Regions from separate parts of the Shewanella sp. Shew256 genome, predicted to be linked through region 1. Evidence: predicted binding sites of a transcription regulator. Region 1 holds the regulator's gene; each other region holds the start of a gene.

Region 1 (3,281 bases):
GGCGATATGGCGCAATATGATCCCGTCACTTGGCATTGGATCATCGCCGTGTATCTGTTTATGGCGGGTTTATCCGCCGGAAGTTTGCTGATTGGCATTGGTTTGCGTTGGTTTAATAAGGAACAAGCGCAGGGGGAGACGAGTATTCTCAAGGCCGCCGCCATTATTGGCCCAGTGGCCATTTGCCTAGGCTTGGCCTGTTTAGTGTTTGATTTAACTAAGCCTTTCCACTTCTGGCTGATTTTAATCAACTATAACTTCCAGTCCGTTATGGCGATTGGGGTATTAGCGCTACTGGCTTACTCACCCTTGGCATTTGCCTACGCAATTCTTGTGCTGCGTGACGAACTGCCAAAGTGGGGCTTAGGTTTTTTAGTGCCTATCGCTAAGCTGCTGATGCCCTTTAGAAAGCTGATTGAAGTGCTGCTGTTTATCCTCGCGATTGGTGTAGGCGCTTACACAGGCTTCTTAATTTCGGCCATGAATGCCTATCCGATGCTGAACACTGCGGTATTGCCGGCGCTGTTCTTAGTCTCTGGTTTATCGGCGGGCGCTGCTGCCAATGCGGTGCTGGCGCTGGTGATGTTCAAGACCGATAGCCACGACAAGACCTTAGCCAAAATGCATGGCTTAGAGCTGCCAGTGATGGCCATCGAAATCATGTTCCTGTTTATGCTGTTCTGCGCCTTGTACTTTAAGGGCGGTGCGGCTGCTGCGGCGCTGGCATCACTCACCTCTGGCGTGTGGGCGAGCGTATTCTGGATTGGCGTGGTTGGGGTTGGTTTTGGTATTCCATTGCTGTTTATGCTGTTGCCTGCCGCGACTCGCCACAGCAAGGGGGCGATGATCATGGTGGCCTGCGCCAGCTTAACCGGCGTGCTCGCGCTGAGACACTTTATTGTGTATGCGGGACAAAGCTATCTAAGTTAGTGCTCTGGTGAACTGCAATCTCGATGGGATAAGTCACACATCCCCTGCAAGCAAAAAGCACCGATTATCGGTGCTTTTTTATGGCGGCAATTGGCAGCGATTGGAAGGGGATTATTGCGGTAATTATTGCGGCAATAGCTCAATCACTGATTTCACGGTGAGCACTAAGGCGCTGATAGCGCAGAGGGCTAAGGTTGCCATCTTGGTCTTATGCTTATCCACATTCCCCACCAGTTTACCCGCCACTAAATAGCCTAAAAAGACCGAGGGCAGCAGCATCAGGGATAACCATAAATGCTTGATTTCGAGCAGGCCCGTCACCCCAAGGATGACCAGCGCTATGGTTGAGCTGAAGATAAAGAAGGCTGAGAGTGCGGCGCGAAATTTTGAGGCATCCTTACCCGCTAACAAAATCGCCATCGGTGGGCCACCAATGGCGGCAATATTACCAAAGATCCCCGATACCACGCCCGCGCCAAACAGAGTCGCTTTATTCACTGGCAGGCTGAATTTATACAGGCTCAGTACCACGGCGACCGCCACAATGCCAGCAATCGCCAGACCAAGAATCGGCTGTGGCGCAAACAGCAACAGGCTGGCACCGATAAAACCTCCGGGCACACGACCAATCAGTGCATATTGCAACCCGTTGAATTCTAAATGGCCGCGCTCTCGCAACAGAGTGAGAAGGGCGATAGAAAAGCCCATCACAATCACGGGGGCGGGCACTAATTCGGGGTCGACAATATACAGCAGCGGACTCGCCACCACGGCAAGACCAAAGCCAATCAGACTCTGGGTGAGGGCACCTAAAAACACAATCACAGACGCAATGGCGAGCGTTTGTGGATCTATCAAGGAGAACATAGGATTCCATCAAAAACAAAATAGGGATCGTTACTCTAACCCATCAGGCAAGATGAGTATTAACGATCCCTAATAATTAGTTACGGCAGGATTATGGACGCCTGAGCGTTATTCCATATCTTCCCACTCGATCCCCATTTCGTCCATCAACCGTTTCGCTTCGGCGGGAATGCTGTCTGGGCTATCTTTCGACAGATCGGCATCATCAGGCAGAGGCTGGCCGGTGTAGGCATGCAAAAATGCTTCACACAAGAGTTCGCTATTGGTGGCGTGGCGCAGGTTGTTCACCTGACGACGGGTACGTTCATCCGTGAGGACTTTTAGCACTTTGAGCGGAATAGACACAGTAATTTTCTTTACTTGTTCATTCTTCTTGCCATGTTCAGCATAGGGGCTGATGTATTCCCCATTCCATTCAGTCATTGACTCACCTGTTATAACGCTAAATTCGGGGCAGATTTTAAACCCTTACAGATAACAGTCAAATTATTGCTACTATTTCTTAGTGATTGCAAACAGATTTCTTTATGTTTAGACGTCTAAACGTCTTAACGCCTATTGACGATGCCACTGGGCTTAGGTACATTTAGACGTCCAGACATCTCTTTGCGAACTTAGGAGTTCCCGATGACCGCAGGCAAATTAGTGACCGAACGTCAATTAGCCACATTAGCAGTGCGTCAGGGTATCGAAAGCGATACTCAGTATGGCGCTGTGGTGCCGCCAATTTACCTGTCGACGAATTACGCCTTCGATGGTCATAAAAATCCTCGCGAATTTGATTACAGCCGTTCCGGCAATCCTACCCGCAGCATCTTAGGTGATGCCCTAGCTAAGCTGGAAAAGGGCGCAACTGGTGTGGTGACTTGCACTGGCATGGCAGCCATTACTTTAGTGACTACGTTGCTCGGCCCCGATGATTTATTGGTGGTGCCCCACGATTGCTACGGCGGTTCGTACCGTTTATTCACTAACTTGGCTAAAAAGGGCCAATTTAAACTGCTGGTGGTCGATCAAACCGACGGCCAAGCGCTTGAGCAAGCGATTAGCCAGCAACCTAAGATGGTGTGGATTGAAACCCCCTCTAATCCTCTGCTGCGAGTCGTCGATATCGAAGCTATCGCCAAGGCGAGCCACGCCGTAGGTGCTTTAGTGGTGGTTGACAACACTTTCCTTTCGCCAATTTTGCAGCAACCGCTGTTACTCGGTGCCGATATCGTTATCCACTCCACCACTAAGTACATCAATGGTCACAGCGATGTGGTGGGCGGCGCGGTGATCGCCAAAGATCCTCAACTCGGTGAGACCTTACATTGGTGGTCGAACACCTTGGGCTTAACGGGTTCAGCTTTTGATAGTTATCAAACCCTGCGTGGTCTGCGTACCTTAGTCGTGCGTATTCGTGAGCACCAAAGCAATGCCCAGCGTATTGTGGATGTGCTGACAAGTAGCCCAGTGGTGAGCAAAGTGTATTACCCTGGCCT
Region 2 (3,281 bases), 170 kb from region 1:
GCCTCACGACGTGCCAAACAAGTGTTAACTATCTCTTTGGCGGCGACAGACTCAGGAGCCTGTAACAATTGGCGCACATTAGCCAGTTCCAACAGCTTTTGCTTAGCAAACGCAAGCTGTTGACGTAGTGCTGGCGTGAGCGTTGTCTCCACCTCTAAATCCACAGGGCTGTGAAGCAGTGAACAGGAAGAGCCAATCCATAGGCGCGCACCTAAGTCTCTGGCAACACTGCCGATACGCTCGACAATCAGGTCAACCTCTGCCGCCCACACGTTGCGACCATTTACTACGCCTGCAGAGAGAATTTGATCTGCTCTTAAGGCATTGGCAAACAAGGCCAATTGTTCAGGAGCTGTCACTAAATCGAGGTGCAGCCCCGCCACTGGCAGCGCGGAAACCAGCGCCTGATGATGACTAATGCTGCCATAGTAGCTAGTGAGTAAAATCTTCACTTGAGCCGTTTTAAGCGCTTGATAAGCTTCGCTAATCGCCGCTTGCCAATCGACGGTTAATTCAAGCGCCAGAATAGGTTCTTCAAGCTGTACCCAAGTCACGCCCTGCGTGGCAAAACGCGCAAGAATGTCGGCATAGGCCTTTAACAGATTGGGCAATAGGCTGAGTTTATCGAAATCCTGACCCACGGTTTTGGCCAGATACAAGTAACTCACAGGACCTAACAACACGGGCTTGGCTTGATAACCCAGCGCCTGTGCCTCGGCCACTTCATCAAAAAACTGCTCATAGGCGATAGAGAACACTTGGTCTTGCTTAAGCTCTGGCACTAAGTAGTGATAGTTAGTGTTGAAATACTTAGTCATTTCAGAGGCTGGCGCATCGGTGCCAGTTGGCGCACGGCCACGGGCAACGCGGAATAAGGTATCAAGATCGATAGCGCCCTCGCCGCGGTGTCGATCAGGGATGGCGTTAAGGGTCGCACTTAGGGTTAACACTTGATCGTAAAAGGCAAAATCACCCACTGGCACTTGCTCGATCCCTGCGGCCACTTGCCATTGCCAATGGGTACGACGTAACTCCTTGGCCACCTCATGCAGTTCAGCTTGAGTGCTCTCACCACGCCAGTATTTTTCGAGGGCAAATTTCAGTTCACGACGACGCCCGATACGGGGAAAACCAAGACTGTTTAATTGCATACCATATCTTCCTTTATTTGAGATAAGCCATATTCGGCACTAGCACCCAGCTGATGGTGTTTTCTTGGCAACTTTTCGCATTTAAGCCTAGATAAATCACAATGGGCGTCTGGACGTCTAGAAGTTTATTGTGATAGTCTCTATGCCAGCAACCGAATTGATTTCAAGCACAACATGAGCGAAATTCACTTGGAGTGATCATGATCGAACTAAGACATCTGCGAACCTTAATGGCACTGAAGGAAAGTGGCAGCTTGGCGGGCGCAGCCAAAAAACGTTTTGTCACTCAATCGGCTCTCTCCCATCAAATTAAGGAGTTAGAGCAACGAATTAACTCGCCCATTTTTGTACGTAAAAGCAAACCGCTCTCTTTTACTCAGGAAGGCGCACGCCTGTTGCACCTCGCCGAAGAAATCCTGCCTAAGGTGTTAGAGACGGAAACGGATCTGAAAAATGGCCTAGAGACAGAGACCAATCAACTCAGAGTGGGGATTGAATGCCACAGCTGTTTTCGCTGGTTAATGCCAGTGATGGAGCAATTTAGGCAAGATCATCCGCAGGCCGAGTTAGATCTATCGAGCCGTCACCTGTTCGATTCGCTCAATGCCTTAGAAATGGGCGAACTCGATATAGTGCTGACCTCAGATCCCGTGCCGGGGCACTCGCTCGCCTATCAGCATTTGTTTGATTTTGAAGTGAAGTTAGTCGTTGCCAAGGATCATCCCTTAGCGAAAGAAGCCTATGTTACGCCTAAGCAATTGGCGCGTTTACCCATAATCAGCTACCCAGTGCCACTGGCGCGTTTAGATATTTACCGCCACTTTTTAGAACCGGCTGGTGTTGAGGCGGGCGAACAAAAGACCTGCGATTTGACCATGATGTTATTGCAACGCATCGCCTGTAAGGACGGTATCGCCGCCCTGCCCAACTGGTCAATCAATGAGGGACATGGCTTGAGCCTCGCCGCCGTTAAACTCGGCCAAGAAGGCTTAAAGCGCCCACTATTTGGTGCCTACCGCCGCCACAGCGCGAACTCGGCCTTAGTGCAAAACTGGCTGCAACTGGTGGCCAGCGAAGGCTTAGCGCGTCAGCAAAAATCCAATTAGTACCGTAAAAACAGTAATAAAAAAGCCTGCAATCGCAGGCTTTTTTATTAAAGGCACATGTCTAGAGCGGGTTGAGTAACATGCCGCGCATCGAGAGCACACGGCGCAGGATTAACCCTGGAGAATTTTGATTACGGGTCTGGCGCAGATTATGGGCGATCATAAACTCTTGGCGCAGATCCTGATCGAGATCTAAGGCCTCAAAGGCTTCGATGGTTAAGGTCTGCTGCTGATTATCAATCAATGACTTAATCACGCTTAACGGGAAAGATTGCTCAGAGCTGGCATTTAAGTATGCAAAGGCCGTTAAGGCAATGATTTGCCCGAATACGCTAAACAGCGCCAAGGTTTGTACTTCATCGGGATCAACTTCAACATCCGGCATATCGACTAAGCTGTCGACCGCATCGGTAGCAATATTTTCCGTGAGTTTCCAATAACCTTGCACTAATTTCTTATAGGGTTGGGGTAATTCATCGAGGCGCTCTTTCAAATAGAAGGTGAAGGCATAACGATAAATATTGACCTGGCCTAAACGGATCAGGGCGTCTTTTAAGGAACGAGATTTAGGATTTACGACGCCTGAAGCCTGCGCCGAATTACTGCGCATCAACATATGGGCAGCTAATGCGGGATCGCTCGAAATAATATCGATCACATTACGAATGTCGCCTTCGGCAAGGATCGCTTTTTTGAGTGGAATTAAGATCCCACGGCGACCAATCACTTGCTCTTCATTCGCTATGATGGCTCTCACTTGAGTAAAAACCTGTTGCTCAAGATCTGTCATAAGACACTTTACACCTGTTAATTTGCTATAAGATGATTCGAATACCGCTCACATCATACCCAAACTACAAAGAATTTCAGCCCTAAGTCGTAGAATAATTGTGACTATGCTTTAGATGCAGTGATCTACAGCACAAGCAACGACTTAGGCTATCTGAATATAGGGCGAACTTATAAAGAATACACCGAGAAAATGGATTTTTCTCTGCGTATAGCCAAACAACAGAAATAATAA
Region 3 (3,281 bases), on a different contig from region 1:
ATTTAGACAATGTAGTCGATATGCGCGCTATCGCTAAGGCTAAGCTGAAATTGGGCGTTGACCCATTAGGCGGCTCGGGTATTCATTATTGGGCGCCGATTGCCAAGCACTATGGCATCGATATCACCTTAGTGAACGATAAGGTCGACCCAAGCTTTAGCTTTATGTCGCTTGATAAAGACGGCAAGATCCGCATGGATTGCTCTTCGCCCTATGCGATGGCAGGCCTACTGGCCCACAAAGAATCCTTCGATTTATGTGTCGGTAACGATCCTGACTACGACAGACACGGAATCGTCTGCCCGGGCACGGGGCTGATGGATCCCAACCACTATTTAGCGGTTGCGATTGATTATCTGCTGACACACAGACCTGAATGGAGCGAGCAGTTAGCCATCGGCAAGACGCTGGTATCGAGTGCGCTTATCGATAAAATCTGTGCCTTCCACGGCAAAAAATTACTCGAAGTCCCCGTTGGCTTTAAGTGGTTCGTCGATGGGTTAGCCGAGGCGACTATTGCCTTTGGTGGTGAGGAGAGTGCGGGCGCCGCGTTCCTGCGCCGTGATGGCACGACTTGGTGTACCGACAAAGACGGTTTTATTCTGGTGCTGCTTGCGGCCGAAATGCTCGCGGTTACTGGCAAGACGCCGGGGCAACGCCATCAAGAATTAGTGGCGCAGTTCGGTCAAAGTTTCTACAAGCGTATCGACAGTCCGATTAGTCTTGAGAACAAAGCCAAATTTGCCAAGCTTAATGCTGAAACCTTAAACGCCACTATGCTGGCGGGTGAGAAAATTGATGCCGTATTAACCCATGCCCCAGGTAACAATGCCTCTATAGGTGGTATTAAAGTGACTACGGCCAATGGTTGGTTCGCGGCGCGACCGTCGGGCACTGAGGCGTTATTTAAGATTTACGGTGAGAGCTTTATCAGTGAGCAGCATCTTGCCGATATCATTAAGGACGCACAAGCCTTGATCGATAAGGCGCTTAGCGCCTGATTTAGCAGTTAAGCATTCTTTTTACCGATAAAAAAACGCACTCATGGAAATCCTATGAGTGCGTTTTTATTTGCAGCGATGAGCGGCAGAAGCCACTCACTCGGATGCTACAGGTTATGATCAGTACTCGAGATGGCAACTTGGTAAGTTGTTCTTATCGATATAGTTTTGATGATATTCCTCGGCCACATGGAATTGCTGTAAAGGCACAATTTCAGTCACGATGTGGCGCAATCCCCAACGGCCCGAGCGGGCAAAGGCCAGTTTAGAGGCTTCGGCCGTGGCTTTTTGCTCACGGTCATGGAAGAAAATGGTACTGCGATACTGAGTGCCAATATCGCCGCCCTGCATATTGAGTGTGGTGGGGTTGTGGTTCTTCCAAAACACATCCAATAACTCGTCGTAGCTGACAATCGCAGGGTCAAACTCCACTTGCACGACTTCAGCATGGCCTGTCTTACCTTTTTTGACTTCCTCATAGGTGGTCGCTTCGTTATTGCCACCCATATAGCCACTGGTCGCGTTGCTCACGCCGTTGACTTGTCTAAAGAAATACTCCACGCCCCAAAAACAGCCGGCACCGAAAGTTGCTAACGCCATGATAAATCCTGATAGAAGTCTAGATGGCTAAGGATTGTGATAAAACTCATGCCTAAAAGCAAGTGTGTCGACAAAATTAATCCTATGTCGGCCAAATGTGGCTAAGATGCTGTGGTTTTGCCGTGAAATGCGCTTGTTTGACCAGAATGACAGAGTAACGGCTCAAAAACTTGTGTTAGTATGGATGCGCTTTTTAAGGCGGGTAGCGATAAGTGCAATGAAACAGGTAGTTATTGCCATAAATCCCGTCTTTAACACGCTATTATAAGGAGAATTCTGTGTTACAAGCTCTGTTAGATTCGAAGGATTTTCTCGCGCTGACCCTCGCCAATCCTGAAACCCTCGGGGATGAGTTTAGTTTCGCCTTAGGGGAACATACTCGAGTCGAAGTGTGGGACACGGGTGTCATCGTCTTTGAGCCAGCACAAACCCAAGGTAAGGATGTCATTCTCTCCTGCGGTGTCCACGGTAATGAAACCGCCCCCATCGAACTCTGCAATACCTTAATCAAACAGCTTCTCCAACAAAAAATCATCGCCAAACAACGCACGCTATTTCTTATTGGCAACCCTTTAGCGATTAATAATGGCACTCGCATTATCGACGAGAACATGAATCGTCTGTTTAGTGGCGAGCATTCAAATCCTCCGGGATTAGTGAATCCTGAGCGGGTGCGAGCGAAAAAATTAGAAGCCTATGTCGACCGTTTCTTTAAGGTCGCAGCCGCAGGGCGCCAGCGTATTCACTACGATTTGCACACGGCGATGCGGGCGTCAAAACACGAAAAGTTTGCGATTTATCCCTATCGTCCCGGCCGGGCTTATAGCGCCGAGCAAATCATGTTTTTAGCGGCCAGTGGCGTGGATACTGTGTTATTTCACCATGAGCCGACGACGACCTTCAGTTATTTTTCCTCCGAGCAATATGGCGCCGATGCCTTTACCATTGAATTAGGTAAGGTGTACCCCATGGGGCAAAACGATATGACGCGTTTTATTGCCGCCCAAGAGATGTTTATGCGCCTTATCACAGACAAACCCTTAGCGCTTGAGCCATTCTCCGCGGATAAGGTGAATCTATACCAAGTGTGTCGGGTGATTAACAAACATTTTGATGATTTTGAATTTACCTTCGCGACCGATGTCGAAAACTTCCGATCTTTCCCGAAAGGCTTTGTATTGGCCCGAGAGGGTGGGCAGGAAATTAAAGTCGAACAGGAATTTGAAGCGATTGTCTTCCCCAATGCTAAGGTGCCCATCGGCAATCGCACTGTGATATGCCTGATCCCTTCAGTCGCGCCAGATGTTCGCTAGTTTTGTAAAGCATTATATACATGCCCACAGGGGATTAGTTGTCGTTTGAACTGTGCCAACGGTTGATAGGTAGTTTACGTTAACGTAATGTTCATCCGGCATATTCGTATAAATTAGGCGTTGTGGACTTTCCATGGCGTAACGAGATAACAAGAGCACAATATGAGCAAAGCAACACTCAACACTGATACAGTGCACCGTGTCGGCTTCTTGGATAAGGCATCGCTTCACATTCCTATCCTTCGAATTCTACAAGCAGACGGCACTACCTATGAAACCGCGGTTTTGCCTGTAATAGATGAAGCCTTAGCCACCAAAATTTACGATACTTGCGTGTTCACGCGGGTACTCGACGAACGTATGTTAG

The links. Region 1 encodes MetJ, which represses methionine synthesis genes. Its sites were predicted from a motif close to TAGACGTCTAGACGTCTA; they were not measured.
Region 2: metE (5-methyltetrahydropteroyltriglutamate--homocysteine S-methyltransferase) is a predicted target of MetJ. The motif match lies at 1,262-1,279, and genes of this name have one in related genera.
Region 3: msrA (peptide-methionine (S)-S-oxide reductase MsrA) is a predicted target of MetJ. The motif match lies at 1,614-1,631, and genes of this name have one in related genera.

What each region holds. Positions count from the first base shown of each region.
Region 1 covers NZ_NAJR01000001.1:134,937-138,217, forward strand. Annotated here, with positions in the region: gene nrfD (NrfD/PsrC family molybdoenzyme membrane anchor subunit) at 1-930, shown strand, start outside; gene B5P39_RS00620 (sulfite exporter TauE/SafE family protein) at 1,054-1,797, opposite strand; gene metJ (met regulon transcriptional regulator MetJ) at 1,906-2,220, opposite strand; gene metB (cystathionine gamma-synthase) at 2,443-3,281, shown strand, end outside.
Region 2 covers NZ_NAJR01000001.1:302,506-305,786, reverse strand. Annotated here, with positions in the region: gene metE (5-methyltetrahydropteroyltriglutamate--homocysteine S-methyltransferase) at 1-1,151, opposite strand, end outside; gene B5P39_RS01340 (LysR family transcriptional regulator) at 1,352-2,257, shown strand; gene B5P39_RS01335 (HDOD domain-containing protein) at 2,319-3,047, opposite strand.
Region 3 covers NZ_NAJR01000010.1:36,423-39,703, forward strand. Annotated here, with positions in the region: gene pgm (phosphoglucomutase (alpha-D-glucose-1,6-bisphosphate-dependent)) at 1-1,001, shown strand, start outside; gene msrA (peptide-methionine (S)-S-oxide reductase MsrA) at 1,122-1,601, opposite strand; gene astE (succinylglutamate desuccinylase) at 1,880-2,914, shown strand; gene B5P39_RS16885 (thiamine pyrophosphate-dependent dehydrogenase E1 component subunit alpha) at 3,077-3,281, shown strand, end outside.